One region of the Erwinia sp. 2186 genome, then DNA from elsewhere that is predicted to be linked to it. Evidence: predicted binding sites of a transcription regulator. Region 1 holds the regulator's gene; each other region holds the start of a gene.
What was found. The regulator PhoB, encoded in region 1, activates phosphate uptake and scavenging genes when phosphate is short. The targets are predictions, from matches to a motif close to CTGTCATAAAACTGNCNNAT.
Positions count from the first base shown of each region.

Region 2: the regulator PhoB is predicted to act here: its motif matches at 2,213-2,232, upstream of rbsK (ribokinase).
Region 3: the regulator PhoB is predicted to act here: its motif matches at 2,966-2,985, upstream of serA (phosphoglycerate dehydrogenase).
Region 4: the regulator PhoB is predicted to act here: its motif matches at 3,039-3,058, upstream of glpT (glycerol-3-phosphate transporter).

Region 1 is NZ_CM173824.1:3,726,023-3,731,310, forward strand. Features, by position in the region: gene ACXKZG_RS17430 (cobalamin-independent methionine synthase II family protein) at 1-472, opposite strand, end outside; gene ACXKZG_RS17435 (PstS family phosphate ABC transporter substrate-binding protein) at 648-1,574, opposite strand; gene phoR (phosphate regulon sensor histidine kinase PhoR) at 1,593-2,906, opposite strand; gene phoB (phosphate response regulator transcription factor PhoB) at 2,930-3,619, opposite strand; gene sbcD (exonuclease subunit SbcD) at 3,819-5,042, shown strand; gene ACXKZG_RS17455 (SbcC/MukB-like Walker B domain-containing protein) at 5,039-5,288, shown strand, end outside.
Region 2 is NZ_CM173824.1:4,106,124-4,111,411, reverse strand. Features, by position in the region: gene ACXKZG_RS19185 (2-hydroxyacid dehydrogenase) at 1-623, shown strand, start outside; gene deoR (DNA-binding transcriptional repressor DeoR) at 633-1,409, opposite strand; gene deoC (deoxyribose-phosphate aldolase) at 1,434-2,105, opposite strand; gene rbsK (ribokinase) at 2,294-3,208, shown strand; gene fucP (L-fucose:H+ symporter permease) at 3,222-4,547, shown strand; gene ACXKZG_RS19160 (aldose 1-epimerase family protein) at 4,544-5,288, shown strand, end outside.
Region 3 is NZ_CM173824.1:949,782-955,069, reverse strand. Features, by position in the region: gene ACXKZG_RS04440 (YecA/YgfB family protein) at 1-23, opposite strand, end outside; gene zapA (cell division protein ZapA) at 195-524, shown strand; RNA gene ssrS (6S RNA) at 567-750, shown strand; gene ACXKZG_RS04425 (5-formyltetrahydrofolate cyclo-ligase) at 848-1,435, shown strand; gene serA (phosphoglycerate dehydrogenase) at 1,525-2,760, opposite strand; gene rpiA (ribose-5-phosphate isomerase RpiA) at 3,064-3,723, opposite strand; gene ACXKZG_RS04410 (LysR family transcriptional regulator ArgP) at 3,928-4,824, shown strand; gene ACXKZG_RS04405 (oxidative stress defense protein) at 4,904-5,288, opposite strand, start outside.
Region 4 is NZ_CM173824.1:4,654,797-4,660,084, reverse strand. Features, by position in the region: gene pldB (lysophospholipase L2) at 1-630, shown strand, start outside; gene yigL (sugar/pyridoxal phosphate phosphatase YigL) at 705-1,505, shown strand; gene glpT (glycerol-3-phosphate transporter) at 1,543-2,892, opposite strand; gene ACXKZG_RS21665 (carboxylate/amino acid/amine transporter) at 3,160-4,014, shown strand; gene ACXKZG_RS21660 (YehS family protein) at 4,065-4,547, opposite strand; gene metR (HTH-type transcriptional regulator MetR) at 4,646-5,288, opposite strand, start outside.

The DNA of each region.
Region 1 (5,288 bases):
GGTAAACGTTGGCGTCGATCGCCTTACGGCCACCGCGGAAGTGCATCACGCTTGGGCTAGGAATGGTCATTTTCGCCACCGCGTCGCCGCTGATACTTTTCAGGTAGCGGAAGTCTTCCAGCATCGGATGGTTACCGAAGGCGATCTTGCCGGTGACACGGATACCGTGGGCTTTGGTCTGCACGCCGTTGAACTGGATGCCCTGCTCAGACTCATAGCGCTCAACGCCTTCCAGGCCATCGAAGAAGTCAAAGTGCCACCACGCGCGGCGGAATTCACCGTCGGTGACCACCTTCAGTCCACAGGCGCGCTGATGAGTGACCACATCACGAATGGCTTCATCTTCAATACGACGCAGGGCAACGGCATCAATCTCACCCTTCTGGAACTGCTCGCGCGCCTGTTTGATGGCGGCGGGACGAAGGAAGCTGCCTACCACTTCGGCACGATACTGAGCTGAATCTCTTTGCATGTTGTGTCACTCCTGACCTGCGCACACGCGCATAATTTACCGGTGAAATTATCACGAATCGTTATTCTTAGACTTCTGGATGTCTATATGTCCAGACGCAAGAGTGTCATGAGAGCGACGCTGGCGCAAACGAGGATAATTCATCAGACATGAAAAAAATTCATCTTGGCCGGTGTTAACGATCCTCAATCAGCGCACGCGCCTGACTGACCTGCTCTGGCGATAACGGCAGATATCCCGCCTGGGTGACCAGCGCCTGGCCGTCAGCGGATAACACGTGATGAAGAAACGCGGCGGTAAGAGGTTCCAGCGGCTTGCCGGGTGGTTTATTGACGTACAGGTACAGCTTGCGGGCGTAAGGATAACGGCCGCTGCGAATATTGGCCGCATCCGGCGCCACCCAGTTCTGGCCATCGCGGGACACCGGTAATGTCTTCACGCCGCTAAGATGAATGCCCATGCTGGCATAGCCAATGGCATTCAGCGTGCCCGCCACGGCCTGCACCACCGCCGCAGAGCCGGGATATTCCCCGACATCATTGCGGAAATCGCCATTACACAGCGCCTGCTGTTTGAAAAAGCCCCAGGTGCCGGAAGCGGAATTGCGGCCAAAACGCTGCAAAGGACGGGACACCCAGCCCGGCTGGGTTAACTGCACATCGCCCCAGCGATGCACCGCGGAGAGCGCGCCACAGCGGCGGGTAACGGAAAATATCGCATCGAGCTGCTGCGTATTCAGACCCTTGATCGGGTTGTCCTGATTGACCACCACCACCAGCGCATCCATCGCCACCGGCACGGCCAGCGGTGGATAGCCATAGCGGTCCTCGAACAGCTGGCGCTCAACCGCCTGCATCGGGCGACTCATTGCGCCAATCTGCGCCGCGCCGGCCGCCAGCGAGGTGGGTGCGGTAGAGGAACCGGCGGCCTGCACCTGCACATTCACGCCCGGAAACTGTCGGTTAAAGCTATCGCCCCACAGCGTCATTAAGCTGCCAAGGGTATCCGAGCCAACGCTGGTCAGGTTACCGGCCAGCATCCCCTCTTGTGCCTGGGTGGTCAGGCTGAAACAGGCCAGCAGCATCAGAAACAGCTTTTTCATCACAGGGTTCCGCTACGATCATCGAACCGCATTCTGTGCCAACTCGCTGCTGACAATCAACCTTGGTGGTAAGGAGAAGCTGAAACAGGTCTCTTTGCCGGGCTGGCTGGTAATGTCCAGCCGGGTGTTGTGGTGGCTGAGCGCATGCTTGACGATCGCCAGGCCAAGCCCGCTGCCGCCGGTTTGCCGCGAACGGGCCTTATCGACGCGGTAAAAGCGTTCGGTCAGTCGGGGAATATGCTCTTGTGCAATGCCCGGACCGTTATCCTTCACCTTAAATTGCGCGCCCTGTGGGATTCTCAGCCAGCTGATATCGATGCGCGTGCCGGCCGGCGTGTGGTTAACCGAGTTGTACACCAGGTTTGAGATGGCGCTACGCAGCTGTTCATCATTGCCATACACTCGCAAATCTGCGTCCATCGTGAAGTGAATCTCGTGCCGGCCCTGGCTCAGGGTTTCCGCTTCACGCTGCAGCAGACGCAGCATCATCGGCACGTCGACTTTTTCCTGCAGATCCAGCGCCGGTGCGGCTTCAATCCGCGACAGGGTCAGCAACTGTTTCACCAGGCCGTCCATGCGGCGGGTCTGCTCCTGCATGGTGTGCAGGGCCTTGTCACGCAGCGGGCCTTCCATCACCGAATCGTTCATCATCTCCAGATAGCCCTGCAGCACCGTTAACGGCGTGCGCAGCTCATGGCTGACGTTAGCAAAGAAGTTGCGGCGGGCACCCTCAAGCTGATGCATCTGCGTGACATCACGGGCCACCAGCAGCCATTGCCCTTCCGAGTAGGGCATCACGCGGAATTCCAGCTGACGATTGCTGTTCAGCACCAGCGTCAACGGTCGGGTAAAATCGCGCTGCCGCACATAGCGGGTAAACTCGGGATAGCGCAGCAGGTTAAGGATGTTCTGACCATTGTCTTCCGGCCAGCGCAGTCCCAGCATCTGTTGCGCCAGGCCGTTACACCAGAAAATGGTGCCCTCTTCGGTGGTCAATACCACCGCATCAGGTAAGGATTCGGCGCCACTGCGAAAGCGTTTGATCAGATGGCCCAGCTCACGCCGACGCCGGCGATTTCTCGCCTGCATCTGGTAAAGGCCATAAAAGAGAGGTTCCCAGCTGCCGCGCCCCGCCGGTGGCGTCATGCTGCGGTCAATCCACAGCCAGTGGGATAAACGAAGTAAATTAGCGAAATGCCAGCCCAAAACGGCTAACACCGATACCAGTAGCAGCCAGGGCAGGTAGCCCACCAGCAGCCCCAAAATCAGGGCCGGAAGGCAGGCGAGCACCACTTCCAGCAACAATCTCTTCCAGGAGAGGCGTTCCAACACGGTGAAGACTCCAGTGCGAACGATCAGTAACGTGCAGAGAAACGGTAACCTGTTCCGCGAACCGTCTGCACCATGCGATCGTGCCCGGTCAGTTCCAGCGCTTTACGTAAGCGGCGAATATGAACGTCAACGGTACGATCTTCGACGTACACGTTAGTGCCCCAGACATGATTAAGCAACTGCTCACGGCTGTAAACCCGCTCAGGATGGGTCATAAAGAAATGCAGCAGCTTGTATTCCGTCGGCCCCATTTCCAGCGGCTGGGTGTCTGACATCACGCGATGAGACGAAGGATCCAGGCTCAGTCCCTGCATCTCAATCACTTCTTCCACCGCCATTGGCGAGATCCTGCGCATTACCGCTTTAATCCGCGCCACCAACTCTTTCGGCGAAAACGGCTTGGTAATATAGTCGTCAGCCCCCACTTCCAGACCGCGAACGCGATCTTCTTCTTCACCGCGCGCCGTCAGCATCATCACCGGAATGTCGCGGGTCATCGCTTCACGCTTTAAATGCTTGATAAACTGAATGCCTGAACCACCCGGGAGCATCCAGTCCAACAGGATCAAATCAGGCCAGGGTTCGATAAGCAAATTGACCGCACTGTCATAATCTTCCGCTTCTATCGGTTGATAGTCATTTTGCTCCAGCACGAAACACAACATCTCACGGATTGGGGCTTCATCTTCGACTACCAGAATACGCTTAGCCATTATTGCTCCTGCTACTGTGACGGAATGTCACTGGATTTGCGGCGTCATTATGCGTCAGTTTTATGACAGTTTTATGAAAAAAGCACGGCCCGGGCCGCCGTTTTATAACACTTTTGTGAAGGTTACAGTCATTCAGACTGGGGTTTTACGCGTTGCTGTTTATAATCGTCGACTCTGCCTTGCGCCTTAAAGGGATCTCATGCGAATTATCCACACGTCAGACTGGCATCTGGGCCAATTTTTTTACACCAAAAGCCGCGCCCCGGAACATCAGGCTTTTACAGACTGGCTGCTGGCTCAGGCGGTGGAACATCAGGTGGATGCCATTATCATCGCGGGGGATATTTTCGACACCGGTTCGCCGCCCAGCTATGCGCGCGAGCTGTATAACCGTTTCGTGGTCAACCTCCAGCAAACCGGCTGTCAGCTGGTGGTGCTGGGTGGCAATCATGATTCCGTCGCCACGCTGAATGAATCGCGTGAGCTGCTGGCCTGTCTCAACACCCGGGTGATCGCCGCGGCCAGTGACGATATCGCCCAGCAGGTGGTGATCCTGAATAAGCGCAATGGCGAACCTGGCGCGGTCCTGTGCGCCATTCCCTTCCTTCGCCCGCGTGACATCACCGTCAGCCAGGCCGGTCAGTCTGGCCATGAAAAGCAGCAGAGCCTGCTGGAGGCCATCACCCAGCATTACGATCGCTGCTGGCAGGCGGCGCAGGCCGAGCGGCAAAGGCTGGATTTACCGTTGCCGATTATTGCTACCGGCCATCTGACCACCGTCGGCGTGACCAAAAGTGATGCGGTACGCGATATCTATATCGGCACGCTGGATGCTTTTCCGGCCCAGGCATTTCCCCCGGCGGATTACATCGCGCTCGGTCATATCCACCGCGCGCAGCGCATCGCCAACACGGAGCATATTCGCTACAGCGGCTCCCCGATTCCGCTCAGTTTTGACGAGTTGGGCAAAGACAAAAGCGTGTTTCTGGTCGACTTTGCCGACGGCAAGCTGAGCCAGGTTGAAACGCTCTCCGTCCCGCTGTTTCAGCCGATGCAGATGATCAAAGGCTCGCTGGAGGAGATTGAGCAGCAGCTGGCCGCGATTGCGCCGCGTGAAGATGGCAAGCCGGTGTGGCTGGATATCGAGATTTCCACCCAGGCGTGGCTGAACGACCTTCAGCGGCGTATTCAGGAACTGACCCAGGAAATGCCGGTGGAGGTGGTGCTGTTGCGCCGCAGCCGCGAGCAACGGGAACAGGTTATCGACCGGCAAAACAATGAAACCCTCAGCGAACTCAGCGCGCAGGAGGTGTTTAGCCGCCGTCTGGCGCTGGAAGAAAATGAACAGCCTGAACGGCTGGCGCGGGCGACGGCGCTGTTCACCCTGACGCTGGCAGAAATTGATGATGAGGTGCAACCGTGAAAATCCTGACGCTGCGGTTTAAAAACCTCAACTCGCTGAAAGGCGAATGGAAGATAGATTTTACCGCCGAGCCCTTTGCCAGCAACGGTTTGTTTGCCATTACCGGCCCGACCGGCGCGGGAAAAACCACCCTGCTGGATGCCATCTGCCTGGCGCTGTACCACGAGACGTCGCGGCTGGGGAAACTCTCGCAGACGCAGAACGATTTGATGACCCGCGACACCTCAGAATGTCTGGCCGAGGTTG
Region 2 (5,288 bases), 380 kb from region 1:
TGATGATTGGCCTGGCGCGCAAAGCCCGCGAGATCCCTGAGATGATCGCCACGCGTCAGCTTGGCCTGCCGGTGGGCATGGGGCTGATGGGGAAAACCGTCGGGCTGGTGGGGCTGGGCGGCATCGGTAAAGCGCTGGCGAAACGACTGGCACCCTTTGGCGTGCGGCTGATTGGCGTGAAACGCACCGCCGATCAGGCCTTCGCTAAAGCGCATCAGCTGGACTGGCTGGGCAATATGGCCCATCTGCCCGCGCTGCTGAATGACGCCGACTTTGTGATCCTCAGCCTGCCGGACAATGCCGACACCCGCCATATCATTGATGAAACCGCGCTGGCGCAGATGAAGCCGGGCAGTTTCCTGATCAACCTGGGGCGTGGCGGACTGATTGAAAAGCAGGCGTTGCTGGCGGCGCTGGAAGTGAATCACCTGGCAGGCGCCGGGCTGGATGTGTTCTGGCAGGAGCCGCCCGAGCCGGATGACGCGCTGTTTCAGTACAACGTCATCGCCACGCCGCATATCGGCGGCGTCACCGATAATTCGCTGAACGGCAACGTGGCGGGGGTATGTGAAAACCTGCGGCGCTTACGCGATGGCGAAGAGATCCTGAATCGCTGGGCGTAAGAGGCTGACCTAACGCGCTTTCTGCCCGACCATCACGTCAATGCCCAGCTGTTTCAGCTTCTGCGCCAGCTCTTTCGGCGGGGCATCGTCGCTGACCAGCGTCTCGAAGGCGCTGAGTTCGCCGATGCGGGCAGGCAACACTTTGCCAAACTTGCTGCTGTCAGCCACCAGAATCTTGTGGCTGGCACGCTGCATCGCCTGATGCTTCATCGGCAATTCGTTGAGGTTGTAGCAGGTCGCACCCTGACCGGCATCAATGCCTGCCGCAGAGATAAAGGCTTTGCCGGGACACAGGCTGTCCATTACCGAGCCGTGACCCAGCGGAGTGAAGATGGCGTTGTCGGCATGAAACTCACCGCCGTTGAGGATCACCTGACAGGCCGGTTTCTCTTTCAGCGCCAGGAAGGTGTTCATCGCGCAGCAGATGGCGGTAAACGCCAGCTCATTATCGATGGCATCGACAATCCACGGCATGGTGGTGCCGCAGTCAAAGAACACCGTATCACCCGGCTCAATCAGCGACGCCGCCAGCTGGCCCAGACGCCGCTTTTTCTCGACGTTATGCGCCTGCTGATCGGAGACAAAGTAGTGACCCTGATTGCTTTTCGGATCGCTGACAATGTAGCCCCCCAATAACACCACCACCGACGGCTGTTCGTTGAGATCGCGACGGATGGTCATCTCGGACACACCCAGCAGTCGCGCCGCCTCTCGCAGGTGGATTTTATCGGTTCGCTTAAGCGCAGATGCCAGCTTGTTTACGCGCTCGTCGCGGCGGGTTTCCATGGTCAGTCACTCCTGATAATACGGTTAATAACCCTCGCCGGCAGCGCTGCCGTTAACGATGGCGACGCCGGAGCTGGTGCCGATACGGCTGGCGCCCGCCTGGATCATGATGTCTGCCGTCTGTCGGTCGCGCACCGCGCCGGATGCTTTGACCGCCACCTCAGGGCCAACGGTATCATGCATCAGACGGACGTGCTCTTCGCGCGCGCCGCCGGTACTGAAACCGGTGGACGTTTTCACAAACGCGACCTTCAGTTCACGACAAATTTCACAGATTTGAATGATTTGCGCATCGCTAAGCAGGCAGGTCTCTAATATTACCTTCAATGGGATCGGGCCGCAAACCTCGCGCACCGCCTGAATATCGGCGCTGACGGCCTTCACCTCACCGCTTTGCAGCCAGCCAACGTTAATCACCATATCAATCTCCTGCGCACCGGCCGCAATGGCGGCTTTCGCTTCGAAGGCTTTGGCGCTGGTCAGGCCGGCACCCAGCGGAAAACCGATGACGGAACAGACCTTTACCTCACTTCCCGCCAGCTTCTCCGCCACTAACGGCACATAACCCGAATTGACGCACACCGCGTAAAAGTGGTGGGCGATGGCTTCGTCACACAGGGTGGCGATCTGTTGCACGGTGGCATTCGCCGCCAGCAGGGTGTGGTCGATGTAGCGGGCATAGTCCAGGTTTTGCACGAGAATCTCCTCAGCAGATTAGGGGGTTTTGTTAAAATAATAACATTTTCATTCTGGCGTCAATCGCCAATTAACATCTCGCGGGCGGGATTTTCAGGCTGAGACGGGTGTCACAAAAATAACATGAGATGATTGTTATTGTTATTTCCACAACATTTAATGATGAAAATTTACACGGGGAATACGTCATGGACATTGCCGTCATCGGCTCCAATATGGTCGATCTGATCACTTACACCAACAGTATGCCGAAAGCCGGTGAAACCTTAGAAGCGCCCGACTTCGCACTGGGCTGCGGCGGCAAAGGGGCCAACCAGGCCGTTGCGGCGGCGAAGCTGGGTGCCAGCGTGATGATGGTCAGCAAAGTGGGCGAAGACCTGTTTGCGGACAACACGGTGAAAAATTTGCAGCGGTTCGGCGTCGACGCGCAGCACGTCACCGTCGCGGCGGGCACCTCCAGCGGCGTGGCACCGATTTTTGTCGATGACCAGTCGCAAAACCGCATCCTGATTATCAAAGGGGCCAACGCGCACCTGTCTCCGGCGGATATTGATGCCGCCGCGGACGATCTTAAGCGCTGTCGTCTGATGGTGTTGCAGCTGGAGATCCCGCTGCCGACGGTCTATTACGCCATCGACTTTGCGCGGCAGAACGGCATTCAGGTGATCCTCAATCCCGCGCCGGCGGTGGCCGGTCTGGACATCGATTACGCCTGCCAGTGCGACTTCTTTATGCCTAACGAAACCGAACTGGAGATCCTGACGGGCCTGCCGGTCAGCACCGAAGACGAAGTGCTGCGCGCCGGGCAGATGCTGCTGGGACGCGGCCTGAAAAACCTGATTATCACTCTCGGCAGCCGCGGATCGGTGTGGATGCAGGGAGATGCCGTCCACCGCATTAAGCCCACGCCGGTGAAGGCGATTGATACCAGTGGCGCAGGGGATGCCTTTATCGGCTGCTTTGCCCACTTTCTGATCCAGCATGGCGATATCGCGAAGGCAATGCAGTCTGCCTCCGACTATGCCGCCTGTAGCGTCACCGGACGGGGAACCCAGCTTTCGTACCCTGATGCCGATACCTTCCACCGTTTTCTCAACGATTAACTGAGGATTCGCTATGCAACCGACCATCGTCCAGCAGCCTGATGGCTATTTAAATAAGACGCCACTGTTTCAGTTTATTTTGCTCTCGTGCCTGTTCCCGTTATGGGGCTGCGCCGCCAGCCTGAATGATATTTTGATCACCCAGTTCAAAAGCGTTTTCGCCCTCAGCGATTTCGCCAGCGCGCTGGTGCAGAGCGCCTTTTACGGCGGCTATTTTTTAATTGCCATTCCGGCCTCGCTGGTGATCCGCAGCAGTAGCTACAAGATTGCGATCCTGCTGGGGCTGGCGCTGTATATCGCCGGTTGCGTGATGTTCTATCCGGCTTCGCATATGGCGACCTACACCATGTTCCTGGCGGCGATCTTCGCGATTGCTATCGGGTTGAGCTTCCTGGAAACGGCGGCGAATACCTACAGCTCGATGATCGGTCACCGCGATCACGCCACGTTGCGGCTGAACGTCAGCCAGACGTTCTACCCGATTGGCGCGCTGATGGGCATCGTGTTGGGCAAATACCTGGTGTTCCAGGATGGCGACAGCCTGCACAGCCAGATGGCCAGCATGAACCCGGAACAGCTGCACCAGTTCCGTCTGACCATGCTGGAGCACACGCTGGAACCTTACAAATACCTGGTGATGGTCCTGGTGGTGGTGATGGTGTTGTTCCTGTTGACCCGTTATCCGCACTGCAAACCGCAGAGCAATGAGAAAAAGCTGCCGAGCCTTGGCGAAACCTTCAGCTATCTGGCCAAAAACCGCCACTTCAAGCGCGGCATCATTGCGCAGTTCCTTTACGTGGGGATGCAGGTGGCGGTCTGGTCGTTCACCATTCGTCTGGCGCTGAACCTCGGTGCGGCCAACGAGCGTCATGCCTCTAACTTTATGATTTACAGCTTTATCTGCTTCTTTATCGGCAAGTTTGTCGCCAACTTCCTGATGACGCGCTTCCGCGCCGAGAAGGTGCTGATTGCCTATTCCATCGTCGGTGTGGCCACGCTGGCCTACGTGATGCTGGTGCCAAACTTCACCGCCGTCTATGCCGCCGTGTTCGTCAGCGTGTTGTTTGGGCCATGCTGGGCGACGATTTATGCCGGCACCCTGTCTACCGTCGAGAGCAAATACACCGAAGTGGCCGGCGCGTTTATCGTGATGGCGATTGTCGGTGCCGCCTTTATCCCGGCCTTGCAGGGACTGGTGTCTGACCGTCTCGGCTCGATGCAGATGGCGTTTGGCGTCTCGCTGCTGTGCTTCGCCTGGGTGGGCTTCTACTTCTGGGGCGAACTGCGCCATAAAAAACAGCCGGCAGTCAGCGGTCGTCTGGCTGAGGAGGCACGATGAGAACCACTTTGCCACTGCATCCCTCGCTGTTCGGTGAAACGCCGCGCACGCTGCTGGATAACGCCGACGTCAAAGTCGATCTGTTCCGTTACCCCTCAGGGATTGAGGCGGTGCGGATGGAGAACCGCCGTGGCTTTGTAATCGTGCTGCCGTATTACGGGCAGATGGTGTGGGATGCGGCTTTCGACGGTCAGCGGATGACCATGGGCAACGGCTTTAAGCAACCGTTGCCGGGCAAGGACATTATCGACACCTACGGTTGCTTCGCCTTCCACTCCGGCCTGCTGGCCAACGGTTGCCCTGGCGAGGGCGATGTCCATGCGTTGCACGGCGAGATGGCCTGCGCCCGCATGGATAGCGCCTGGATCGTGCTGGAAGAAGAGGGCGTGTCGGTGCGCGGCGAGGTGGAGTACATCAAAGGTTTTGGCCATCACTATCGCGCATTGCCAGGCGTGACGTTGTTGGCGGATCGGCCACGCTTGCGCATTGAGATGGCGGTCACCAATCTGTCCGGCACGGCAATGCCGTTGCAGTACATGTGCCATATGAACAGCGCCTATGTTGAGAACGGCACTTTTAGCCAGAGTATCCCGGACAGCGCCTTTGCGTTGCGGACCTCGATTCCTGGCCACGTACATCCAACGCCGGTGTGGCTGGACTATACCCGTCAGCTTGCGGCGGAACCGCAGGCCTTTGGCGGGCTGACGCGCCCGGAGATGTACGATCCCGAGATTGTGTTTT
Region 3 (5,288 bases), 2.1 Mb from region 1:
GGCATTGTGTTTGATAGTGACATACGTTTTGGTCATCGTTGGCTGGATAAGTTCGTGTTATGCTACCACCAGGTGCCTCAACGATTCCAGAAAAGGGGTTGTTTCTTCTATAAGGCGTAGTTATAGTTGCGCCCCTCCCAACCCATTGAGCGGTAAGGGAGATTGGCGGCGAAGTAATCAGTCAGGATGGTGGCATGTCTGCTCAACCCGTAGATATTCAAATTTTTGGTCGTTCGTTAAGAGTAAATTGTCCGCCTGAACAGCAAGATGCGCTGAATATGGCTGCCGAAGACCTTAATCAACGGTTGCAAGATTTAAAAGTTCGCACTAGAGTCACTAACACAGAGCAGCTGGTATTTATCGCTGCACTCAATATTTGCCATGAGCTGGCTGCGGAGAAATTGAAAACCCGCGACTATGCCAGTAACATGGAGCAGCGCATCCGGATGCTGCAACAGACCATTGAACAGGCGTTGCTTGAACAGGGTCGCATTACGGACCGGACCGGCAGTAAGTTCGAATAACACCTCATCGTTATCTGTGTTAGAGTGACGGTGAAGTACAAAATTTCTCTGAGATGTTTGCAAGCGGGCCAGTCCCCTGAGCCGATATTTAATACCATCAGAGTCTGACGCTCTGTAACCTGTGTGCAAGCTCGGTTCGTCCGAGAAGCCTGATGGTTACGACGGCAGTCTCACCTTGAACCAAGGGTTCAAGGGTTACAGCCTGCGGCGGCATCTCGGAGATTCCACTTCTTTACAGCAGTTCCTTTCTGGTACGATCCTGTCCAACACCCAGCGTGTGATTTCTGTGTTTACCCCTGTCCAGTCTTACTACACGGTGAGCTATGAACCTGAATCTTCTCGATCGCCAGGATATCCGCACCCATGTTCGTCACCTCCGTCGGGCGCTGACACCCGAGCAGCAACAGCTCGCCGCCGTGCAAGCCGCCGAACGCGCGCTTAATTTTGCTCCGATACAACAAGCCAAAAAAATCGCCCTGTTTCTCTCTTTCGACGGTGAGCTGAATACCCGTCCGCTGATTGCCAAACTCTGGCAGCACAAGCAACAGGTGTACCTGCCGGTGCTCCATCCGTTCTCCGAAGGCCAGCTGTTGTTTATTCGTTATGACGAGCACACGACGCTTACACCCAACCGGCTGCGTATTCCTGAGCCGCCGTTGGATATCCGCAATCTGGCCACGCTTAGCGAGCTGGATGTGCTGTTGGTGCCGTTAGTGGCCTTTGATAAGCAGGGACAACGGCTGGGGATGGGCGGTGGTTTTTACGACCGCACGCTGCAAAATTGGCAGCAGCACGGATTTTTACCCGTCGGTCTTGGGCATGATTGCCAGCGGGTTGATGATCTGCCCGTTGCGGAGTGGGATGTGCCGCTTCCAGCGATGATCACGCCGTCGAAAATCTGGCAGTGGTAAGGCTGAATCGCTATAAAAAAAAGCCCCGGGCAATTGCCGGGGCTTTTTTTAGGGTGATTACTGGAGCGGGCGTTAACCCGCCAGCTTAATCAGTACAGCAGACGAGCACGGATGGTGCCCGGAATGGCTTTCATCAGCTGCAGCGCTTTGTCCGCCACATCCTGCGGTGCATCGACATCAATCACCACATAACCCATCTGTGGGGTAGTTTGCAGGTACTGTGCGGCGATGTTGACGCCCTGGTCTGCAAAGATGTTGTTGATTGCGGTCAGCACGCCGGGACGGTTCTCGTGGATGTGCAGCAAACGGCTCTGGTCGCCATGCATCGGCAGAGAGACTTCCGGGAAGTTAACCGCAGACAGCGTTGAACCGTTATCCGAGTACTTAGCCAGCTTGCCCGCCACTTCGATACCGATATTTTCCTGCGCTTCCTGCGTTGAGCCACCGATGTGTGGCGTCAGGATCACGTTATCAAACTCGCACAGCGGCGACAGGAACGGATCGCTGTTGGTCGCAGGCTCTTCCGGGAACACGTCAATTGCCGCGCCCGCCAGATGCTTGTCCGCCAGCACTTTACACAGGGCCGGAATATCGACCACGGTGCCACGTGAGGCGTTAATCAGCAGTGAGCCTGGCTTCATCATCGCCAGCTCTTCTGCGCCCATCATATTCTGCGTAGAGAGCGTCTCTGGCACATGCAGGCTGACCACATCACTCATATTCAGCAGATCAGACAGATGGCGAACCTGCGTGGCGTTACCCAGCGGCAGCTTGCTCTCGATATCATAGAAGAACACGTGCATACCCAGGCTTTCCGCCAGCACGCCCAGCTGCATGCCGATATGGCCGTAGCCGATGATGCCCAGCTTCTTACCACGGGCTTCAAAAGAACCCACGGCCAGTTTGTTCCAGATGCCACGGTGTGCTTTGGCGTTCGCGGCAGGCACGCCGCGCAGCATTAACAGCAGCTCGCCGATGACCAGCTCAGCAACGGATCGGGTATTGGAGAAAGGTGCATTAAATACCGGGATGCCACGGCTGCCAGCAGCAGTCAGATCAACCTGGTTGGTTCCGATACAGAAGCAGCCGACCGCCACCAGTTTTTCCGCCGCAGCGAAAATGTCTTCAGTGAGGTTGGTGCGCGAGCGGATACCGATAAAGTGCGCGTCGCGAATGGACTCTTTCAGAGCGTCGCTGTCCAGCGCGCCTTTATGAAATTCGATGTTGGTGTACCCTGATGCGCGCAAATTCTCGACCGCGCTCTGGTGGACGCCTTCCACCAACAGGAACTTAATCTTGTCTTTCTCCAGTGATACTTTTGCCATTTCCCGACCCTATTTTTGCGACTTCAGAAGTGCCAGCTTACCCCTATCTACATCCGGGTATAAGATAGCCTTCTGCCAAAATATCAAAATTTACGGCTGCGGCAATACAAACGATTGCCTGGATGCCAGCACGGCTAACAGGCAAGGCAGCACAATTTGGCAGATAATCGGGGAATGGTGAAAAGGATTAGCAGGATACGCCTGCGCATGAAAGTTATGTGACATAAGTCACCAAATTTCATCGGGTTCAGAAAAGATGTTTTTTATCAGAAAATAACCGACGCCAGTGCGGCGCCGGTAAGATCATTTTACTATGGTCTTCACGCCGTTGGCGGTACCGATCAGCGCAACGTCGGCACAGCGTGCGGCAAACAGCCCCACCGTGACCACGCCTGGCAGCGCATTAATCGCTTTCTCCAGCGCAATCGGGTCCAGAATTTTCAGATTATGCACGTCGAGAATAATGTTGCCGTTATCGGTCAGCACATGCTGACGGTATTCCGGCAGGCCACCCAGCTTCACCAGTTCACGCGCCACAAAACTGCGGGCCATCGGGATCACTTCCACCGGCAGCGGGAAACCGCCCAGCACATCAACCTGTTTAGACTCATCCGCGATACAGACAAACTTATCCGCCACCGCAGAGATGATTTTCTCCCGCGTCAGCGCCGCGCCACCGCCTTTGATCATCTGCATCATGCCGTTGATCTCATCAGCGCCATCGACGTAGACCGACAGGGAGTCAATCTCGTTGAGGTCGAACACCTGAATACCCAGGCTTTTCAGCTTCTCTGTTGAAGCCTCAGAGCTGGAGACCGCACCGTCAATCTGGTGTTTGATCGAGCCCAATGCATCGATAAAGTGAGCGGCAGTGGAACCCGTTCCCACACCGACAATGGTGCCCGGGGTAACGTAGTCCAGCGCTGCCCAACCTACGGCCTTTTTCAGTTCATCCTGTGTCATGGTAAGTTTAGATTCCGTACAGCTACAGTGTGGCGCTAGTATAAAACAACCCGATGGAAATGACTGCCTTCACGCGGGCTTTGTTGGCACTTTGGAAGCCAGGCCACAAACCTGAAGCGGGATAATGTCGCCTTTGCCCAGGGCAAAGTGACAAAAATATGGCATAGTGCAGTTTCCACACCTGAAAGAGAGTTATCACCCACTATGAAACGCCCGGATTATCGCACGCTTCAGGCGCTGGATGCAGTGATTCGCGAGCGCGGCTTCGAACGCGCAGCACAAAAGCTTTGCATTACCCAGTCGGCAGTCTCACAACGAATCAAGCAGTTGGAGAACATGTTCGGCCAGCCGCTGCTGGTGCGTACCGTGCCGCCACGCCCAACCGAGCAAGGGCAAAAGCTGCTGGCGTTACTGCACCAGGTTGAACTGCTGGAAGAGGAGTGGTTGGGCGATGAGAACAGCGGCACCACGCCATTGCTGCTGTCGCTGGCGATAAACGCCGACAGTCTGGCAACCTGGCTGCTGCCCGCGCTGAAAACCGTATTAACCGACTCTCCGGTGCGTCTGAACCTGCAGGTGGAAGATGAAAGCCGCACGCAGGAACGCCTGCGTCGTGGCGAAGTGGTTGGGGCAGTGAGTATTCAGCCACAGCCTCTGCCAAGCTGCCTGGTGGATCAGCTCGGCGCGCTGGATTATCTGTTTGTCGGCTCAAAGGAATTTGCCGCGCGTTATTTCCCGAATGGCGTGACCCGCTCTGCCCTGCTGAAAGCACCCGCGGTGGCCTTCGACCATCTGGATGATATGCATCAGGCCTTTTTACAGCAGAACTTTGACCTGTCGCCGGGCAGCGTGCCCTGCCATATCGTTAACTCGTCGGAAGCGTTTGTGCAGCTGGCGCGTCAGGGCACCACCTGCTGTATGATCCCGCACCTGCAGATTGAGCGCGAGCTGGCAGAAGGCGAGCTGATTGACTTAACGCCGGGCCTGTTCCAGCGCCGGATGCTTTACTGGCACCGCTTCGCGCCAGAAAGCCGCCTGATGCGCAAAGTCACCGATGCGTTGATCGCTCACGGCCATCGCGTCCTGCGTCAGCCGGAATAGGCCATAAAAAAAGGCTCCCGTTGGGAGCCCTGAATGCAGCCTGCACAGGGCGTTGTCACCGACAACGCCCTTTTTGCGATTACGGGTTACGCTGCAGTTCAAACACCACATCAACCTGATCGTCGAAGTGAATGCTCTGCTTTTCATAGGTTTCCGCCGCAGAGGTCATCGGTGCGGCATCGGCCATTTTATACATGCGCGCGACCGGCATTGGCTGGTAGTTAGCAACGTGATAACGGATGCTGTAAACCGGGCCCAGCTTGGTATTAAAGCCTTTCGCCAGCTCGCCTGCCTGCTGCGTCGCGTCCTGAATCGCCGCCTGACGCGCCTTGTTGCGGTATTCATCCGGATGGGCCACGCCCAGCTCAACGGAGCGGATTTCGTTCAGGCCAGACTTCAGCGCACCGTCCAGCAGCTCGTTCAGCTTATCTAACTGACGCAGAGTCACCTGCACCTGACGCACC
Region 4 (5,288 bases), 930 kb from region 1:
CAAAAGGAAATTGCCAGCCGCAATTACCGTTATCGTTATGCGCTTGCTCACTCGATGGGTGGCGCGATCCTGACGCTGATGCTGGCAAGACAGCCGAAAGCGTTCGATGCGGTGGTGCTGGCGTCACCAATGTTCGGTATCTATCTGCCGATGCCCGTATGGATGGCCAACCAGATCCTGAACTGGGCAGAGAAACGTCCGGCATTCCGTGATGGTTATGCGATGGGCACCGGAAAATGGCGCGCACGCCCGTTTGGTATCAATGCGCTGACCCACAGCCGTGAACGTTACCGGCGCAATCTGCGCTTTTACGCTGACGACCCCGGCCTGCGGGTAGGTGGTCCAACCTACCATTGGGTGCGTGAAGGCGTGCTGGCCGGACAAAGCATTTTAGAGAAAGCGAAAGAAATCACCACGCCGCTGCTGCTGCTGCAGGCCGGTGCGGACAAGGTGGTGGATAACCGGGCCCAGGATTTATTCTGTCAGGCCATGACCACTGCGGGGCAACCCTGCGAAGGGGGAAAACCGTTTGTTATCGACGGCGCGCGTCATGAGATCTTGTTTGAAAAAGACAGCATGCGTGCCGAAGCGCTGGACGCGATCGTCGCGTTTTTTTCCAGACATCCCTAATTGTGCACGACTCAGATATGACTCTCATTAGCGGGCAAGAAAGCATGCCCGATAACAGACAAACCAGAGGTTTTATGTACCCTATCGTTGCTTCCGATCTTGATGGCACCCTGTTGTCTCCGGATCACCGTCTCTCCTCCTTCGCCCGTGAAACGCTGCCGCTGCTGACCCGCAAAGGCGTGAACTTTATTTTTGCCACCGGCCGTCACTATATCGATGTCGCCCAGATGCGCGACAGCCTGGGGATTGATGCGTTTATGATCACCTCCAACGGCGCTCGCGTGCACAATACCGCCGGCGAGCTGGTGTTCAGCCACAACCTGGATGAAGACATCGCCAGTGAGTTGTTTGCGATGCACCACGACCATCAGGACATCTTCACCAACGTCTATCGCGATGAAGAGTGGTTCCTGAACCGCAATCGCCCTGAAGAGATGGATTTTTTCCGTGAGTCCGACTTCAACTATCAGATCTATCAGCCGGGTTCGCTGCCAACCGATGGCATCAGCAAGGTGTTCTTTACCTGTGGTAAGCCCGAACTGCTGATCCCGCTGGAAGAAGCGCTGATTGCTCGCTGGGGCGATCGGGTTAACGTCAGTTTCTCGCTGCCGACCTGTCTGGAAGTGATGGCGGGTGGCGTCTCTAAAGGCCACGCGCTGGATGCCGTCTCGCAATCGCTGGGTTACAGCCTGAAGGACTGCATTTCCTTTGGTGACGGCATGAATGATAAAGAGATGCTGAGCATGGCGGGCAAAGGCTGCATCATGAGCAACTCTCACCAGCGCCTGAAAGATTTCCTGCCGGAGCTGGAAGTGATTGGCAGCAACGCGGATAACGCGGTGCCGCATTACCTGCGCAAGATGTACAACGTCTAAGCCGTAATAACCGCCCCGAATCCGGGGCGGTCTCACGTTATTCAGCCGACTTCAGCTGCTGTTTATGTTTGTTTTCACTGAGCATGGTCAGCAGCAGGAAGATCACCGACAGCACGCAGCCGCCAATCATGATGATAAAGCCGCCGTCCCAACCAAAGTAATCCACGGTATAACCGACAATCGCGCTTGCCGCGACCGATCCGCCAAGATAACCAAACAAACCGGTAAAGCCTGCCGCCGTGCCTGCCGCCTTTTTCGGTGCCAGTTCCAGCGCATGCAGTCCAATCAGCATCACCGGGCCATAAATCAGGAAGCCGATGACGATCATGCAGGCCATATCAATCCCCGGATTGCCTGCGGGATTCATCCAGTAAATCACCGTGGCAATGGTCACCAGCACCATAAAGAACACCCCGGTCGCCCCGCGATTGCCCTTAAAGACTTTGTCCGACATCCAGCCGCACAGCAACGTTCCTGGGATCCCGGCGTATTCGTAGAAGAAATATGCCCAGGAGGATTTATCCAGCGCGAAGTGCTTAACCTCTTTCAGGTAGGTCGGTGACCAGTCGAGGATGCCGTAACGCAGCAGATACACGAACACGTTCGCCAGCGCGATGTACCACAGCAGTTTGTTCGGCAGAACGTACTGCATAAAGATCTGCTTAGCGGTCAGCTCCTCTTCATGCTTCTCATCGTAATCCACCGGATAGTCGTTCTTGTACTCTTCAATCGGCGGCAAACCACAGGATTGTGGCGTGTCTCGCATCAGCGCAAAGGCAAAAACAGCCACCAGAATCGCGCCGAACGCCGGCATATAGAGCGCTGCTTTCCAGTCGTTAAACCACGCCATGCCCAGCAGGAACAGCAACGGTGGGATGCCGCCGCCAACGTTATGTGCACAGTTCCACACCGACACAATGCCGCCACGCTCTTTCTGTGACCACCAGTGAACCATGGTTCGCCCGCACGGTGGCCAGCCCATGCCCTGGAACCAGCCGCAGAGAAACAGCAGGACAAACATCACCATGATGCTGGACGTTGCCCAGGGCACAAAGCCCATAAACAGCATCACCGCAGCGGCCAGGATCAAACCGGCGGGCAGGAAATAGCGGGGATTAGAGCGGTCCGAGACCGATCCCATAATGAATTTGGAAAAACCGTAAGCGATAGAAATACCGGATAACGCGAAGCCGAGATCGCCCCGTGAGAATCCCTGTTCAATCAGGTAGGGCATGGCCAGCGCGAAGTTTTTACGCACCAGATAGTAGGCGGCGTAACCGAAGAATATACCCAGGAAGATTTGCCAGCGTAGCTTGCGGTAGAGCGGATCCACCTGGCTGGCTTCAACGCGCGGCTGATGAGATGCCGGTTTGAAAATACTTAACATATAAGCCTCCAATGGCGACGTTCTTGTTGTTTTAACCTCCGCGGACGCCTCACATCATCGATCCGTCCGTCAAAGGGCGTAGGGATGTTCCATTTCGCGCACAGGATAGGGGTTTTCTGCTGTTGAGACTGTGAAGGTTTACACAAATGTTACATTTTTATGACAGCGCGGAAGGATGAAAAAGCGCCAGATGTAAACTAAATACTTTCCTGCAACTTCGGTCATTTCGTTACACTGGGCGCACTTTTCGCAGCAGAGTCTTCCATTGTGACGTTACTGATTGTCACCACAATTTTGTGGGCATTTTCTTTTAGCCTGATTGGCGAATACCTGGCGGGCCAGGTCGATAGCGTATTTTCGGTGTTAGTGCGCCTGGTGCTGGCGGCGGTGGTGTTCCTGCCGTTTCTGCGCTGGCGTGGCTATCGGGCCTCGACCATCCTGATGTACATGGCGGTGGGCGCATTGCAGCTCGGCATCATGTATCTGATCAGTTTCCAGGCCTATCTCTACCTCAGCGTGCAGGAATTCCTGCTGTTTACGGTGATGACGCCGCTGTACGTGACGCTGGTTTATGATTTGCTGACCGGCCGTGGCGTGCGCTGGGGCTATGCCCTTAGCGCGATGCTGGCGGTGGGCGGCGCGGCTATCATCCGCTACGACAAAGTCAGCGATCATTTCTGGTTCGGCCTGATGCTGGTGCAGCTGGCTAACCTCATCTTTGCCATTGGCATGGTCGGGTATAAGCGCCTGCAGGAAATCCGGCCGGTACCGCAGCACACCGCGTTCTCCTGGTTCTATCTGGGCGCGGCGATGATTGCCGTTGTGGCGTGGTTTATGTGGGGAAATCCGCAAAAATTACCGACGACTTCGCTGCAGTGGGGCATTTTGATTTGGCTGGGTGTGGTGGCGTCTGGGCTGGGCTACTTTATGTGGAACTATGGTGCGACGCAGGTTGATGCCGGCACGCTGGGGATCATGAACAACATGCATGTGCCCGCCGGACTGCTGGTGAACCTGGCGATCTGGCAGCAGCAGCCACACTGGCCGAGCTTTATTATTGGTGCCGCGGTTATTTTCGCTTCATTGCTGGTGCACCGACACTGGATCGTGAAAGGCCGATAGCGTGGGGAACGTGCAGGGATAACGGGCAGACTGCTGCTGCCCGCTATGACTTACTTGGCTTTTGGCACAACCGCAGGACGGATTTTCATGGTCAGTCCTTTCAGGAAGTTACGCAGGATCTGATCGCCGCACTCGCGGTAGTTTTTGTGACCAGGCTTGCGGAAAATCGCCCCAATCTCAGACTGTCCCACCGCAAAATCCGCCATCTTCAGAATGTCGAGAATGTCGGTGGTTTTCAGATCGAACGCCACGCGCAGCTTCTTCATCATGATGTTATTGGTCATCTTGCGCTCGATGGACGGCTCTGGTGCATCTTCACTTTTGCCGCGGCGCTGGAAAATCAGGCCATTCAGGAAGTAGCCCATAATCACATCCGGGCATTCACGGAAACCGTCTTCATCGTCTTTCTTCAGGAAGCTGTTGATTTCGGCTTCGGTGACTTCTGTTTCTGCCAGCGCCAAAATTGCCACAACCTGCGCATCGCTCAGGTTAAGCATGAAGCGCACGCTGCGCAGAACGTCGTTATTAGTCATAAAAATCTCATCAGGGATCAAAGGCTGTTGTGCGCATTATAGTGACAAATGGCCGTTGATACAGGAAAACCCACCAGCGATTCAGGCTGGCAGGTAAATCAGGAGTGGGTCAGCGGAGAGGGCAGTGCGGCACCGGGCTGAGAAGCGTCTCTGACCAGCGGCAGATGATCGCAGGCATGCTGGCGGGCAGAACGGATAAAGGCTTCGGTCACCGGCTGACGCTGTTCACCATCGCGCACGGCGGCATACAGCCGACTCCACAGGCCATCACCCAGCGTTTTGGTCACCACCAGTCCCTGATGTTCGAAGCTTTCCACCACCCAATGCGGCAGTGCCGCAATCCCCATTCCGGCCGACACCATCTGGATCAGCAGTAGGGTGTTATCGACGCTTTTCAGCGCCGGGCTGACGCCAGCCGGTTGCAGGAAGTGTCGCCAGATATCCAGACGCTGACGCTGCACCGGATAAATCATCAGCACTTCATTCGCCAAATCTTCCGGCGAGATATGGTCCACTTTCGCCAGCGGATGATCCTGGGCCAGCACTAACCTCACTTCAAAATCAAACATCGGCGAATAGAACAGGCCACTGCGCGGCAGAATATCGGAGGTCAGCACGATATCCAGCTCGCCCTGCTGCAAGGCAGGCTGAGGGTCGAAGGTGACGCCCGATTTGAAATCCATCACCACCTGAGGCCAGCTCTGGCGGAAATTACTCAACGCCGGCGTCAGCCACTGGATA